DNA from 2 places in the Amycolatopsis sp. 195334CR genome. Region 2 is predicted to be linked to the other one. Evidence: predicted binding sites of a transcription regulator. Region 2 holds the regulator's gene; the other holds the start of a gene.

Region 1 (7,033 bases), 1.9 Mb from region 2:
CCTGCTCCTCCAGCCCGATCGTGGCCGCGATCAGCTCGCACACCGCGCCCGGGTCGTCGAGCTTGAGGAAGTTCTGGCCGAGCAGCCCGCTCCAGTGCTCCGCGATGTCCGGGTGGTTGAAGTACGACGACTGGTTGGGCAGCACGAAGTAGACGTGCCACTTGCGTGCCAGCTCCCGGTACACCGAGGCGGGGTCGATGTCCTGGCGCAGGTCGTCGCCGATGATCCGGCGCACGTGCTTCGCCTGCAGCGAGGGCTTGTTCAGCTCGTCACCGATGATGAACAGGTAGCCCTTGCGACCGCGCTTCTGCCACGCGTCGGTCACCACGTGCCGCGCCATGAAGTAGGCGGCCAGCTCGTACGACTCGCTCTTCTGCCCGCCGCCCCCGCCTTCGAGGAAGATCGTGCGGAGCTGCTCGTCCATCCGGTTGTCCGACTCGAACTGCCCGACCTGCAACGGGACCCGGTCACTGTCGGCGTCCCCGATGGCGCCGAAGAGGACCTGCGGATCGGTCAGGTACCCGCGGCGCTGGATCAGGCCGTGCAGCTTGCCGAGCTTGCCCTGCATGATCCGCGGCACGCGGCGCATCGAGCCGGTGACGTCGAACAGCACGGCGATCGGCGTCGAATCGCCGTGGTCGGCCGAATCGCGGCACTCCCGGGTCGCGTTCCTCGGGTTGAGCGCGGGCGCGACCTTCCATTCGCGCGCCGGCTTGTTGCGGAGGTCGGCGGTGTAGCCGAAATCGTCCTCGCCCTTGGCCGCGCGGAAGGTCTTCGCGGCGGCGTAGGCGTTGTCGTCCCAGTGTCCGTATCCCATGGTCAGGCTCCTGTCTCGGGAAGGGTGAACGGTCTGAAGGTGCGCGGGCCGTACAGCTCGTCGAGCAGGTCGTCGTACTCGTCGAGCAGGTCGGCGGCGTCGGGTCGTTGGGCCGGGGAGTCCTGCGTGCACCAGGTGGCGAACGTGCGTTGCCGTTCTTCGTCCGGTGCCAGGAGATCCGCCATCATCGTGTGGAGCATGTGGACGTCGGTGGCCGCGGTCATCGGTTGTCCTTTGTGGACTTCCGGCGGGTAGTCGGCGGAGTTGTCCACCGCCACCGGGAGTTCGCCCTCGCCGACCGCGAACGACCAGCCGACCAGCACGATCCCGTGTTGTTCCGGGTGGACCAGCACGTTGTCCGCGGTGATGTGCCCGTGGACAACGCCGGCGCGGTGCGCCCCGGCCACCGCGCGCAGCAGGCGGCGGTGCATCCAGGCGTAGTCGCGCCCGTCGAGGCCGCCGGGGAACGCCTTCCGGATGTCGGCGAGCGTGGTGAAGCCGTCGACGAGCGGGTCGAGCACGGTGAAGGCGCGATCGCCGCGGGCCACCGGGCCCGAGGTGTCGATCAGGCGGGGGTAGTAGGGGCGGAGCCAGCGGTGCCGCTCGGTCAGGTCGTCGAGGGCGCGCAGGGCCGTCCATTCGGTGTGGAGGAGGGGGTTGAGGGCCGGGTTGCGGACGAGCTTGACCAGGTGGGGCCCGGTGGTGCGGTAGGTGGTCGCGACGCTGCCGACCGCGTGCGGGGTGGTGAGGGTGTAGCGGGAGGTCGCCGTGGTGACGGTCTGGTGGCGGGCTCGCTTCCAGTCGTCGTAGAGGCGGTTGAGCGTGGCGGCGGCGCGGTGGGCGCGCTCGTCGCCGGGGTTGCGGTCGGGGTGGAGCGCGCTCGCCAGCTCGCGGTACCGGCGGCGCGCGGCCACGGGATCGCCGTCGAACAACGCGGCGGCGGTGGTCGCCTTCTCGATCTTCGCGATGGCGTCGTCCCTGGTGAGCATAGTTTGAGTCTACAAGACTCTTACTCGGGATGGCAAGCGGTGTCCGGTCGGCTGGGGTGGCTCCGACGTTCCCGGCGAGGCGGCGCATCCTGGCGTCGCGAGGTGGAAGGAGCCCGATGAAGTACTTGATCTTGCTGTACGGCACGCAGGCCGACGCGCGCACCGACGCGACCGACCTCCTGGACGACGTCAACCGCGAGTTGCGCGAGTCCGGGGAGTTCGTCGAGGCCCAGGGGCTCGCCGAACCCGCGCGCGCCCGGCGGGTCGAGCACCTGCGCGGCGTGCCCGTGGTCACCGACGGACCGTTCGCCGAAACGCAGGAGGTGCTGGCCGGGTACTGGCTGGTCGACTGCGCCGGGCTGGAGCGGGCGACGGAAATCGCCGCGCGCTTCGGGGGGACGGCCGACGTGCGCGAGGTCGAGTGCGCGGCCGAGGTCGACTTGGCGCCCGCCTGCGTGGCGATGGCCGAGCTGGTCATGGGCACCGCCGACGACCAGCTCGCCCTGCCGACCCCCTGCACCGACTACCCCGTGGCCGACCTCATCCGGCACGTCGACGAGGTGGCGGGCGGCGGCGCCGAGCTGGGCGACGGCTGGCGAGTCCGCGTGGCCCGCCAGCTCGCCACCCTCCGGCGGGCGTGGATCGACCCGGCGGCGTGGACGGGCACGGGCCACCTGGACCTGCCGAAGCGGACGTGGGGCCGGATCGTGCTGACCGAACTCGTCGTGCACGGCTGGGACCTCGCCACTGCGACCGGGCAGCCGTTCGACCTGCCCGCCGGCACCCTGCGCGCCTGCTTCGACCACGTCGCCGAGTTCGTGCCCAACGCACCGCTGCCGGAACTGTGGGGACCGCCCGTCGAGGTGCCCGCCGACGCCGCGCTGCTCGACCGGATCGTGGCGCTCACCGGCCGCGATCCGCGGTGAGCGCGCCTAGCATCTGTCCATGGACATCACCATCCACACCACCGTGCTGCCGCACGAGGACCCGGACGAATCGCTCGCCTTCTACCGCGACACCCTCGGCTTCGAGGTCCGCAGCGACGTCGGCCAGGGCAAGATGCGCTGGATCACCGTCGGCCCCGCCGACCAGCCGGGCACCTCCATCCTGCTGGCGCCACCCGCCGCCGATCCCGGCATCACCGAGGACGAGCGCGCCACCATCGCCCAGATGATGGCCAAGGGCACCTACGGCTGGATCCTGCTGGCCAGCCGTGACCTCGACGGCACCTTCGAGAAGGTCAGCGGCGGCGACGCCGAAGTGGTCCAGGAACCGACGATGCAGCCGTACGGCGTGCGCGACTGCGCGTTCCGCGATCCCGCCGGGAACCTGGTCCGCATCCAGGAGGTCGCCTGAGCCGGTCAGGAATCGAGAAGCGCCCGCCGCCGGCCCGGATCTAGCGTGATCGGCATGACGACCATCGATCACCTCACCCTGGACGTGCCGGACGTGGCGGCCGCCCGGCAGTTCTACGCCACCGCCTTCGACCTGGACGAAAGCCGCCTGCGGCTGCGGGAAGGGGCGCCGCCCAGCACCGGTTTCCGCGGCTACACCCTGTCCATCACGGTTTCCCAGCCGTCCACAGTGGATAGCTTCGTGCGGTCGGCGCTGGCCGCCGGTGCCACCACGCTGAAGCCCGCCGAGAAGTCGCTCTGGGGTTACGGCGCCGTGGTGCGGGCCCCGGACGGCGCGATCTGGAAGGTGGCGACCTCGGCGAAGAAGGACACCGGCCCGGCCACGCGGCAGATCGACGACCTGGTGCTCCTGCTGGGCGCCGAGGACGTGTCCGCGAGCAAGCGCTTCTACGCCGAGCACGGCCTGCCCGTGGCGAAGAGCTTCGGCCGGATGTACGTCGAGTTCGAGAGCGGTAAGGCGGTCAAGCTGGGCCTGTACCGGCGCCGCGCACTGGCCAAGGCCGCCGGGGTGCCCGCGGACGGCTCCGGCGCGCACCGGATCACCATCGGCGGCGGTTCCTTCACCGACCCGGACGGCTTCTCGTGGGAGAACGACCGTTGACCCGGGCGTTTTGCGCTCACCAGAAGGAAAATCCCGGGACCACCGGGCCGGGGTATCTGTAGCCGGGCTTCCCGCTCCTCTCTCATCGTGCCGTTGGCACGGCGGAAAAATGATGAGGGAGAAGGAAAAGGATGACCAGCAGCCCCGGTTCCGAGTCCATGGTCTGCCTGGATCGGGCACTGCGGATACAGCAGGTGAACCAGGAGTTCTTCACCCGGTTCGGGCTGGCGCCGGACGACGAGTTCTCCGGCCTGGTGCACCCGAGCCTGCGGCAGGCGGTGTGCCGCGGCCTGACCGGGCTGACCGAGGGCGGGCGGCACCGCTTCAGCGCGCACGTGGTGCTGCTGGACGCGGCCGGGGTGCCGTCACCGGCGACGCTGACCGCGGTCTCGGTGTGTGACGCGGGCGGGGTGACCACGGTGCTGGTCGTCCTGCGCCCGGTGTCGGACGCCGACGCGGAAGTGGTGACCGGCAAGCGGAAAATACTGTCCGAAATGGACGCCCGGATCCTGGAGGGCATCGCGGCGGGCACCTCCACCATCCCGCTGGCGTCGCGGCTGTTCCTGAGCAGGCAGGGGGTGGAGTACCGGGTCAGCGGCCTGCTCCGGAAGCTGAAGGTGCCCAACCGGGCGGCGCTGGTGTCGCGCGCCTACTCGCTGGGCGTGCTGAACGTCGGCAGCTGGCCGCCCAAGGTGGTCGACGACTTCGTCAAGTAGGCGGTCAGCCCGGCTTCTTGGCCAATAGGTAGGCCTGCGGCGTCTTTTCGTGCGGTGGCTGGGGTTGCCGCACCAACTGGGCTTCCAGCACCAGCCCCGCATCGGTGAGCCACTCCGTCACGTGCTCCGGCCGCAGGCGGAACGCCTCGATCGAGACGTCGTGCCCGTAGGCGTGGGTGATGTGCCGCCGCTCGTCGCCGACCTGGAAGGCGGTCAGCAGGCACCCGCCCGGTGCCAGCACGCGCGCCAGTTCCGCGGCCACCCGCGGGAGCCGCGCCGGCGGGGTGTGGATGAGCGAGTACCACGCCAGCGCGCCCGCCAGCGATCCGTCCTCGAGGTCCAGCACCTCCAGCGAACCCACCTCGAACCGCAGTCCGGGGTGGGTCCGCCGGGCCACGGCGATCATGCCGGGGGACAGGTCGACGCCGAACACGTCCAGCCCGAGCCCGGCCAGGTGGCCGGTCAACCGGCCGGGGCCGCAGCCGAGGTCGCCGACCGGGCCCGCGGTGCCGACGAGCTCGGCTAAGGTGGTGAGCATCGACCGGTCCCACGGGCTGCCGTCGAGGTGGTCGTGGAGCAGCTCGGCGTACGCCTCCGCGACGGTGTCGTAGGCGATCCGCGTCTCGTCGGTCATGATCGCCACGCTAGCGGCCGGTCTCGGTCAGGTGCGGCACTTCTTGTACTTGTCGTAGGCGACCTTCGCGGCATGCTGGGCCTCCGCGGCCCGCTTCTTGAAGTTGGCGGCCGCCGCCGCGTCCCCCGCGGCGGCGGCCTTCTTCGCCAGTGTGAGGTACTGCTGCGCCTGCGCTTCGTGCGACTTCGCGGCCTTCAGGTACTTGTCGCACACGGTCACGTCCGACATCGTCCCGGCGGGCGCCGCCGCGGCCACCGCGGGCGCCCCCAGGCCGCCCGCGAGGCCGAGCGCCAGCACGGCGGCCGAGCCGGTGATGAACTTCCTGATCGTCACCACGATCTCCCCTTCGTTCGTTCGGTCGCGGCCATGCTGTCCCGCCCCGGTTTCATCCCGCTTTCCTGCCGAGGAGAGTTCTGGTAACAATTCTAACGACCGTTCAAGTTTCTCTCTCGAAGGGCCCGCCATGGCCAACCCCTACCGCGAGCTGTTCGCCGCCCGCGGCTCGCTGGCGTTCACCGCCGCCGCGCTGGTCGCCAGGACCGCGGCACCGATGACCGGCATCGGGATCATCACCATGCTTTCGCAGCTCCGGGGCGACTACGCGCTGGCGGGCGCGGTGTCCGCCTGCTTCACGCTGTCGATGGCCCTGCTCGGCCCGCGGATCTCCCGGCTGGTCGATCGCCGCGGCCAGAGCCGGGTGCTGCTGCCCGCGTGCGGGATCAGCGTGGCTTCGCTCGGCGCGCTGCTGCTGTGCACCAGCTACGGCGCGCCAGCCTGGTCGTTGTTCGTGTTCGCGGTGCCCGCGGGCTGCCTGCCCAACATGGCCGCGATGGTCCGGGCGCGCTGGACGCAGCTCTACCGGGAGTCCGCGCGGCTGCACACCGCGTTCTCGTTCGAGTCGGTGGTCGACGAGATCACCTACGTCTTCGGCCCGGCGTTGTCGGTGGCGTTGTGCACCACGCTGTTCCCGCAGGCGGGACCGCTCGTGGCGGCTGTGCTGCTGGCCATGGGCACGCTGCTGTTCACCGCCCAGCGCGCCACGGAACCGCCCGTGCACGCCCCGGTCCCCGGTCCGGTGAAGTCGGTCGTCCGCGATCCGGCGGTGGCGGTACTGGTGCTGGCGCTGACCGCGGGCGGCACGATCGTCGGCACGGTGGACGTGGTGAGCATCGCCTTCGCCGAAGCGCGGGGGAACACGATGGCCGCGGGAGTGGTGGTTTCGGTGTACGCCATCGGATCCGCAGTGGCGGGCCTGGTCTTCGGCGGGCTCAAGCCGACCGTGCCGCTGCCGCGCCTGCTGTTGTTCGGCACCCTGGGCACGGCGCTCACCACGGTGCCGATGCTGCTGGTCACCAGTGTCACCGGGCTGGCCGCGGCGGTGTTCTTCGCCGGGGTGTTCTTCGCGCCCAGCATGATCGTGATCATGACGCTGGTGGAGCGCATCGTGCCGGCGGCGGCGCTGACCGAGGGCATGACGTGGGCCCTCACCGGGCTGAACACCGGGGTCGCGCTGGGGGCCGCGGTGTCGGGTCAGGTGGTGGACGGCTTCGGCGCGGCGGGCGGGTTCACCGTGGCGGTGGTCGCGGGCGGGGTCGCGCTGCTGGTGGTGCTGGCCGGGCACCGGGTGCTGGCGGTCCGGTTACGCTGAGCCGGATCATCGGGAGGTGCCAGTGCCGGACGGTCGCCGCGTCAAGGGTGAGCGGCGCAAGCAGGAACTCATCGAAGCCACGCTGCGCGTCGTCGCGCGCGACGGGGTGGCCGGGGTGAGCCACCGGACGGTTTCGAAGGAAGCCGGGCAGCCCGCCACCTCGGCCGCGTACTACTTCAGCAGCATCCAGGACCTGCTCACCGCCGCGCTGAC
Region 2 (7,033 bases):
GCTCGCCGATCAGCACCGGGTTGTTCTTGGTCCGGCGCGAGAGCACCTGCACCACCCGGCGGATCTCGGTGTCGCGGCCGATCACCGGGTCCAGCTCACCCGCGCGGGCGCGCGCGGTCAGGTCGACGCCGTACTTCTCCAGCGCCTTGAACGTGCCCTCGGGGTCGGGGCTGGTGATCCGGGCCGAGCCGCGGACCGCGGTGAACGCCTCGCGCAGCGCCTCCGGCGTGGCGCCGTGGCGCTTGAGCAGGTCGGCCACCTGACCGCCCTCGGCGGCGAGGCCGACCATCAGGTGCTCGGTGGAGACGTACTCGTCACCGAGCTCGGTGGCCAGCTTCTGCGCGCTGGTGATCGACTTGACCGCGTGCGTGTCGAACTGCGGCTGCGAGACCGTGGCGCCGACCGCGGACGGCAGCGCCTGGGTGATCGGCTCGAGTTCCTTGTGCACCTGCTCCGGGTCCGCCCCGACCGCGGTCAGCAGCGGCCCGGCGAGCCCCTCGCCCTGGGCCAGCAGCGCGCCGAGCAGGTGGGCGGGCGCGATGTCGGGGTTGCCCGCGACGGTGGCCGCCTGGGCAGCCGACGAGATCGCCTGCTGGGTCTTCGTGGTCGGGTTGAAAGCGTCCATCCCTCACCTCATGTCGTGCGTCGCTTGACGCCAGCCTTCCGGAAAAGTCCTCGACATGCTCAACGTCAGGAAAGTTGAGTCTGTTCCGCTCAACTCTGAATTCGCCGAAACCGCAGGTCAGCGCGGTCCCGACCGTCGGTCGAGGGTGGTGCGAAGGCTCTCGTTGGCCGCTTTCAGCCGTTCGGTGAGCGCGTCGAGCTCGCCCGGGTCCCAGCCGGAGAGCGCGTCGGTGAGGAAGTCGGTGTACTGCCGCCGCCAGCGGACCAGCTCCTGCTCACCGCGTTCGGACACCCGGATCAGCGCCGCCCGGCCGTCCTCGGGCGCCGGGCGTCGCTCGATCAACCCGGCCGCGGTCAGCTGCGCCACCTGGCGGCTGACCACCGAGACGTCCACCATCCGCCGCTTGGCCAGTTCGGACGGGCGCGACTCGCCGAGCTGGGCGAGTTCGGCGAGCAGCCAGGCGGAGGCGGGGTGGAGGCCGTTCTGCGCCTGCCACAGGTGCGTCGTCCACGCCTGCTGCAACTGCGCGTTCACTTTGAGTTGCCGCACCAGCTCCAGTGCGGCGTCGTCCGTCGGACCCATGGGTCCAGCCTCCCCGTTGCCCCGATCGGTGAAAAAATCCGGGGGTTACTAGTTGTATGTTGCAACTAGTTTACCAGTGATCCATCACACGGCAGACGTACCTAGATTGACCCGTCCGGAGCAACGTAGCCGGGGTTTCCGGCCAGTACGACTACCCTCCGAGATGAACCACTGGACCGCTTACCTCGATCGACTTATTCCGAAAGGGGGAATATTCCCTACACCACAACCCCTGGTTCAGGCCGCTGGCCTGCCCCGGTCGGCGGAACCCAGAGCTACGCGCATTAATGAATAATCCAGGCCACAATCGGCGTGCGGGGCACCCCGCCGAACACGCCGCGCAACCGGACGAGGAGCCGATACCAGCCGACGATGACAGCAGAACCGGTCAGCCCAGTACCCAGGACCTCCACCACGAGGGAGACCCCGCCCGCCGTCGCGGCGATGGTGCGGCTGATTCGTGACACCTGGACGAAGGCCGAGCCGTACACGCCGGAGATCTCCCAGTTCTTCTACGGCATGCTGTTCACCCTCGCGCCGGCCACCAGGGACTTCTTCCCGATCAACATGGAGGTCCAGCGGGGCAGGCTGGTGCGCGCGCTGGTGCACATCGTGCAGATGGTCGACCGGCCCGACGACCTGGTGCCGTTCCTGCGCCAGCTCGGCCGCGACCACCGCAAGTTCGGCGTCATCCCGAACCACTACGAGGCGGTCGGCACCGCGCTGCTCGCCGCGCTGAAGACGAACCTCGGTCCGGAGTGGACGCCCGAAGTGGAGCGCGCCTGGGCCGAGGCGTTCACCATCATCGCGCGGGCGATGCAGGAGGCCGCCGCGGCCGACCGGCACCCCGGTTCGTGGACCGCCACCGTCGCCGAGCACCGCCGGCTCACCTGGGACCTCGCGCTGGTGCTGGTGGAGCCGGAGCAGCCGGTGCCGTACCAGGCAGGCCAGTACCTGAGCGTGGAGGTGCCGCAGCGCCCGCGGCTGTGGCGGTACCTCTCCCCGGCGAACGCGCCCCGCGAGGACGGCTCGATCGAGTTCCACATCCGCGCGGTCGAGGGCGGCTGGGTCTCCCGCGCCATCGTCGGCCACACCGCGCGTGGCGACCGCTGGCGCCTCGGCCCGCCGCTCGGGCGGCTGGCCGTCGACCGCGAGTCCGGCCGGGACGTGCTGATGATCGCCGGCGGCACCGGGGTGGCGCCGCTGCGCGCGATGCTCGACGAGCTCGCGCAGTGGGGCGAGAACCCCAAGGTGAAGCTGTTCTACGGCGGCCGCGACCGCGACGACCTGTACGACCTGGAGGAGCTGCGCTCGCTGGCGGCGGTGAACCCCTGGCTGACCGTGGTCCCGGTGGTGGAGAACAACCCCGGGCTGCCCGGGTTCGAGCAGGGCACGCTGGCCGAGGTGGTGACCAAGTACGGCGCCTGGCCGAAGCACGACGTCCTGGTCTCCGGTTCACCGCAGATGATCCGGGCCACGGTTTCGCGCATGCTGGTCGCGGGCACCGCGCTCGACCAGATCAAGTACGACCCGTTCACCATCGACTGATGCTTTCACGGCGAATAGCCAGAAAAACATGTGTTCGCCGAAAAAGCACCCGAACGGCGGCGGCACGCAGTGAATACCCCCGTTCGACACCGAGTATCCACATTGCTCCATTCGAGCTGAAAGCGTGGCGATCCGGCGCCGCCGAGCGACTGGCGTCGTAGAGTCCCTGCCCCGTCGGGGAAACGGGAGTGTTGGAAGATCACGCCGCGTTCGAATCGATTGGAGAATTCGTCGCACTGATGGGTGTCCACGCCATGTTTCCCGACCCGTTGCCCGTGACCATTCCGGCGAACTGGAGCAAAACCAACCGGACCACAAAGCTGATCAGAGATTCCTTTGCGAAGATCGAACCGAGGGCCGCCGAACTCGCGCAGTTCTTCTACGGTGTGCTGTTCACCGTTTCCCCGGCGACGAGAGCCCTTTTCCCGGCCAACATGAACACCCAGCGGGATCGGCTGCTGCGGGCACTGGTGCACGTGGTCGGGCTGGTCGACCAGCCCGACGAACTGGTGCCGTTCCTGCACCAGCTCGGCCGCGACCACCGCAAGTTCGACGTGGTCGCGCACCACTACGACGCGGTTGGGGTGGCGTTGCTGGCCGCGTTGAAGAAGTACCTGAAGGACGACTGGACCGCGGAGGTCGAACGCGCCTGGACCGATGCCTACGGGATCATCGCGAAAGCCATGCGGGAAGCCGCCGATGCCGAGAAGGGCCCGGCGTGGTGGCCGGCCAGGGTGATCGACCACCGCAAGCCGAACTCGAGCGTGGCGGTGATCCGGGTGGTGCCGAAGCACCCGGTGCCGTTCCGGGCGGGCCAGTACCTGAGCGTGCAGGTCCCGCAGCGGCCGCGCATGTGGCGGTACTTCTCCCCGGCCACCGCGCCGCGCACCGACGGCGTGCTGGAGTTCCACGTGCGCGCGGTGGACGGGGGCTGGGTGAGCCGGTCGATGGTGCACCACACCAGGATCGGCGACGAATGGCGCATCGGCCCGGCGCTGGGCACGCTCGCCGTGCGGCAGGCCGACAAGCGGAAGCTCCTGCTGATCGCCGGCGGCACCGGCCTGGCCCCGCTGCGCGCGATCGCCGACGATCTGGCGCGGTGGAAGCAGAATCCGGCGGTCCACCTGTTCTTCGGCGGCCGGACCCCGGAGGACCTCTACGACCTGCCCACGCTGAAGATGCTGGCCGCGACCAACCCGTGGTTGACCGTGGTGCCGGTGGTGGAGGAAGGCGAGGTCAAGGGCGGCGAGCAGGGCACGCTCGTCGAAGCCGTGCTCAGACGCGGCCCGTGGCCGAAGACGGATGTGCTGGTTTCGGGCTCGCCCACGATGATCCGCGCCACCATGATGCGGTTGATGGAAGAGGGAACCCCGGCCGAGCGGATCAAGTACGACCAGTTCACCGTCGACTGAGGACAGTCACGTCGTCGTCCAGCGACGGCGGCGGCGACCCCGGGGGATCGGGTCGCCACCACCGCCGGGTTCTGAGGCCTGGTCTTCGCCAGGAAATCAGCGGCGGGGCCGTGGCGGGTTGGGCCGCCACACCACCAGGGCCGTCTGGTTGCGCATGGGGACGAGGTCCTTGCGGTACGACGCGTGCACCGCGGCCGCGGCCTGCTCGGCGGCGGCGTAGGCGGCCGCCAGTTCCTCCGTCAGCTCGCTCACCCGGGAACGCAGCGCGTCCACCTGGTTCTCGAGCTCGATGATCCGCTTGATCCCGGCGAGGTTGACCCCCGCCTCCTGGGACAGCCGCTGGACCTCGCGCAGCAGCGCGATGTCCCGCATCGAGTACCGCCGGCCACCCCCGGCCGTGCGGCCGGGGGAGACCAGCCCCTGCCGGTCGTACGACCGGAGGGTTTGCGCGTGCAGCCCGGAGAGCTGCGCCGCCACGGAGATGACGAATACCGGGGTGTCCTCGTCCTGCGGCACGCCGCCCGGCAGCGAAGAACCGAACATCGTCAGCTCAGCTCCGTTCCCTGATCAGCGCGGTGATCTCCGGACGCGGGTCGTGCTGCGCGGAGGCTTCCGCGTAACTCTCCAGTGCCGCCCGTGCCTGGTCGTCCAACCGGGCCGGGACCGCCACCTGCAGGGTGACCAGCAGATCGCCCTGGGTGCCGTCGCGCTTGGTGATGCCCTTGCCGCGCACCCGCAGCACCCGCCCGCTCGCGGTGCCCGGGGGCACCTTGACCGAGACCTTGCCGTCGAGCGTCGGCACCGTGATCGTGCCACCCAGCGCCAGTTCGGTGAAGCTCACCGGCACGGTGATGGTCAGATCATTGCCCGATCGGCCGAACACCGCGTGCGGCGCCACGTGCACCCGGACGTACAGATCGCCCGGTTGCGCGCCGCCCCGGCCCGGTTCGCCCTGACCGGCCAGCCGGATGCGCTGGTCGTCGTCCACCCCGGCGGGGATCCGGACGGTCAGCGTGCGGGTGCGGGTGCTGATGCCCTCGCCACCGCACTCGCCGCACGGGTCGTCGATGATGGTGCCGCGGCCACGGCAGTCCCGGCACGGCTCCGAGAAGGCGAACGCCCCCTGGCTCCGGCTGACCAGCCCCGACCCACCACAGCTGGCGCAGGTCCGCGGCGTGGTGCCCGGCTTGGCGCCGTTGCCACCACAGGTGCCGCAGGTCGCCGGGCTGGACAGGCGCAGCGGCAGGGTCGCGCCCTTGACCGCCTCGACGAAGTCGATCCGGACATCCGTTTCCACGTCGGCGCCGCGCTGCGCGCGGTTCGCCGTGGCACCGGCGGCCCCGCGGCGGCCGAACAGCCCGCCGAGGATGTCACCGAGGCCACCGAAGCCCCCGCCTTGTCCGGCGGCGTTTCCGAAGATATCGCCGAAGTCGGTGCCACCGGCTCCGCCTCCGGGAAACCCGAAACCCCCGGGGCCGCCCGACCCGAAAAGGCGCCTCGCCTCGTCGTACTCCTTGCGCTTGGCGCTGTCGGACAACACCCCGTACGCCTCGGACACCGCCTTGAACTTCTTCTCGGCTTCGGCGTTGCCGGAGTTGGCGTCCGGGTGGTTCTCCTTGGCCAGCTTGCGGTAGGCCTTCTTGATCTCGTCCGCGGAGGCGTCGGAGGAGACGCCCAACTCACGGTAGAAGTCCTTGCCGATCCACTCCCGAGCACTCATCGGGCGTCTCCTCCCTCCGGTTCTTCGCTAGCGACTGTTCTCATCAAGGGGCAGCTCACCGGACTGGGTGGCGTCCAGTTCGGGCTCCACCTCGGCCACCGGCGGTGCCGGTGCCTCGCCTGGCTCGTGGTCGGTCACGCCGACCAGCGCCGCCCGCAGCACCCGGTCGCCGAAGCGGTAGCCCCGGCGCATCACCAGGGTCACCGTCGGACCGTCCACTTCGGACGAAGTGGCGTGCTGCACGGCCTCGTGCACGCTCGGGTCGAAGGGCTCGCCCTCGGCGCCGAACGGTTCGAGCCCGGCTCGCTGCAGGCTGGCCACCAGCTTGTCGGCCACCGCCTTGAACGCGCCGGTGAGGTCACCGTGCTGCTCGGCCCGCTCCAGGTCGTCGAGCAGCGGCAGCAGGTCGCCGACCACCCCGGCCTTCGCCCCGTTCACCACCTGCTCGCGGTCGCGGTCCACCCGGCGGCGGTAGTTGGTGTACTCGGCCTGGAGCCGCTGGAGGTCCGCGGTGCGCTCCTCCAGCTGCTTCTCCAGGTCGGACACCGGCTCCACCGACTCGTCCACAATGGACTCGCCGAGGGAGGGGCCCGCGTGCTTGCCCGCCACGGGCTCCTCCTCTTCAAGAACCGGCTGCTGCCGCAGTTCGCCGGTCACCGGGTCGATCTTGCGGCGATCGCGCACCACGACTCGCGGCTCCTCTGGCTCTTCACCGGTCCCGTGCCGGGGACCCTCGGAGTTTTCGCGATTCGCGTGGGTCACTTCTTCTCGCCCTCCGCGCCCTTCTTGTCGTCCTCGTCGACGATCTCGGCGTCGACCACGTCGTCGGCCTTGGCCGAGGACGAGGCGCCGGCACCGGCGTCAGCGCCGGGGGCGCCGGCGGCTTCCTGCGCGGCGTTGGCGTTGGCGTAGAGCGCGGTGCCCAGCTCCTGCGAAGCGCTGTTCAGCTTCTCGATGGACTCGCGGATCTTCGCCGAGTCGGTGCCCTTGAGCGCCTCGTTCGCCTCGTCGATGGCGGTCTTGACCTTGCCCTTGAGCTCGTCGGGGAGCTTGTCCTCGTTGTCCTTGACGAACTTCTCGGTCTGGTAGACCAGCGTCTCGGCCTGGTTGCGGGTCTCGGCCTCCTCGCGGCGCTGCTTGTCCTCC

Evidence for each region. The regulator HspR, encoded in region 2, represses chaperone genes until heat shock. The targets are predictions, from matches to a motif close to ANNTTGAGTNNNNNNNACTCAANNT.
Region 1: JYK18_RS03680 (adenylate cyclase) is a predicted target of HspR. The motif match lies at 1,807-1,831, and genes of this name have one in related genera.

The regions. Positions count from the first base shown of each region.
Region 1 is NZ_JAFJMJ010000001.1:726,604-733,636, reverse strand. It holds gene JYK18_RS03685 (hypothetical protein) at 1-817, opposite strand, end outside; gene JYK18_RS03680 (adenylate cyclase) at 820-1,806, opposite strand; gene JYK18_RS46420 (TIGR03086 family metal-binding protein) at 1,923-2,732, shown strand; gene JYK18_RS03665 (VOC family protein) at 2,752-3,162, shown strand; gene JYK18_RS03660 (glyoxalase) at 3,217-3,822, shown strand; gene JYK18_RS03655 (LuxR C-terminal-related transcriptional regulator) at 3,954-4,538, shown strand; gene JYK18_RS03650 (class I SAM-dependent methyltransferase) at 4,543-5,172, opposite strand; gene JYK18_RS03645 (hypothetical protein) at 5,200-5,505, opposite strand; gene JYK18_RS47440 (MFS transporter) at 5,636-6,820, shown strand; gene JYK18_RS47935 (TetR family transcriptional regulator) at 6,837-7,033, shown strand, end outside.
Region 2 is NZ_JAFJMJ010000001.1:2,655,606-2,662,638, reverse strand. It holds gene clpB (ATP-dependent chaperone ClpB) at 1-625, opposite strand, end outside; gene JYK18_RS12945 (MarR family winged helix-turn-helix transcriptional regulator) at 743-1,207, opposite strand; gene JYK18_RS12940 (globin domain-containing protein) at 1,580-2,755, shown strand; gene JYK18_RS12935 (globin domain-containing protein) at 3,031-4,167, shown strand; gene JYK18_RS12930 (heat shock protein transcriptional repressor HspR) at 4,264-4,710, opposite strand; gene dnaJ (molecular chaperone DnaJ) at 4,718-5,887, opposite strand; gene grpE (nucleotide exchange factor GrpE) at 5,915-6,649, opposite strand; gene dnaK (molecular chaperone DnaK) at 6,646-7,033, opposite strand, start outside.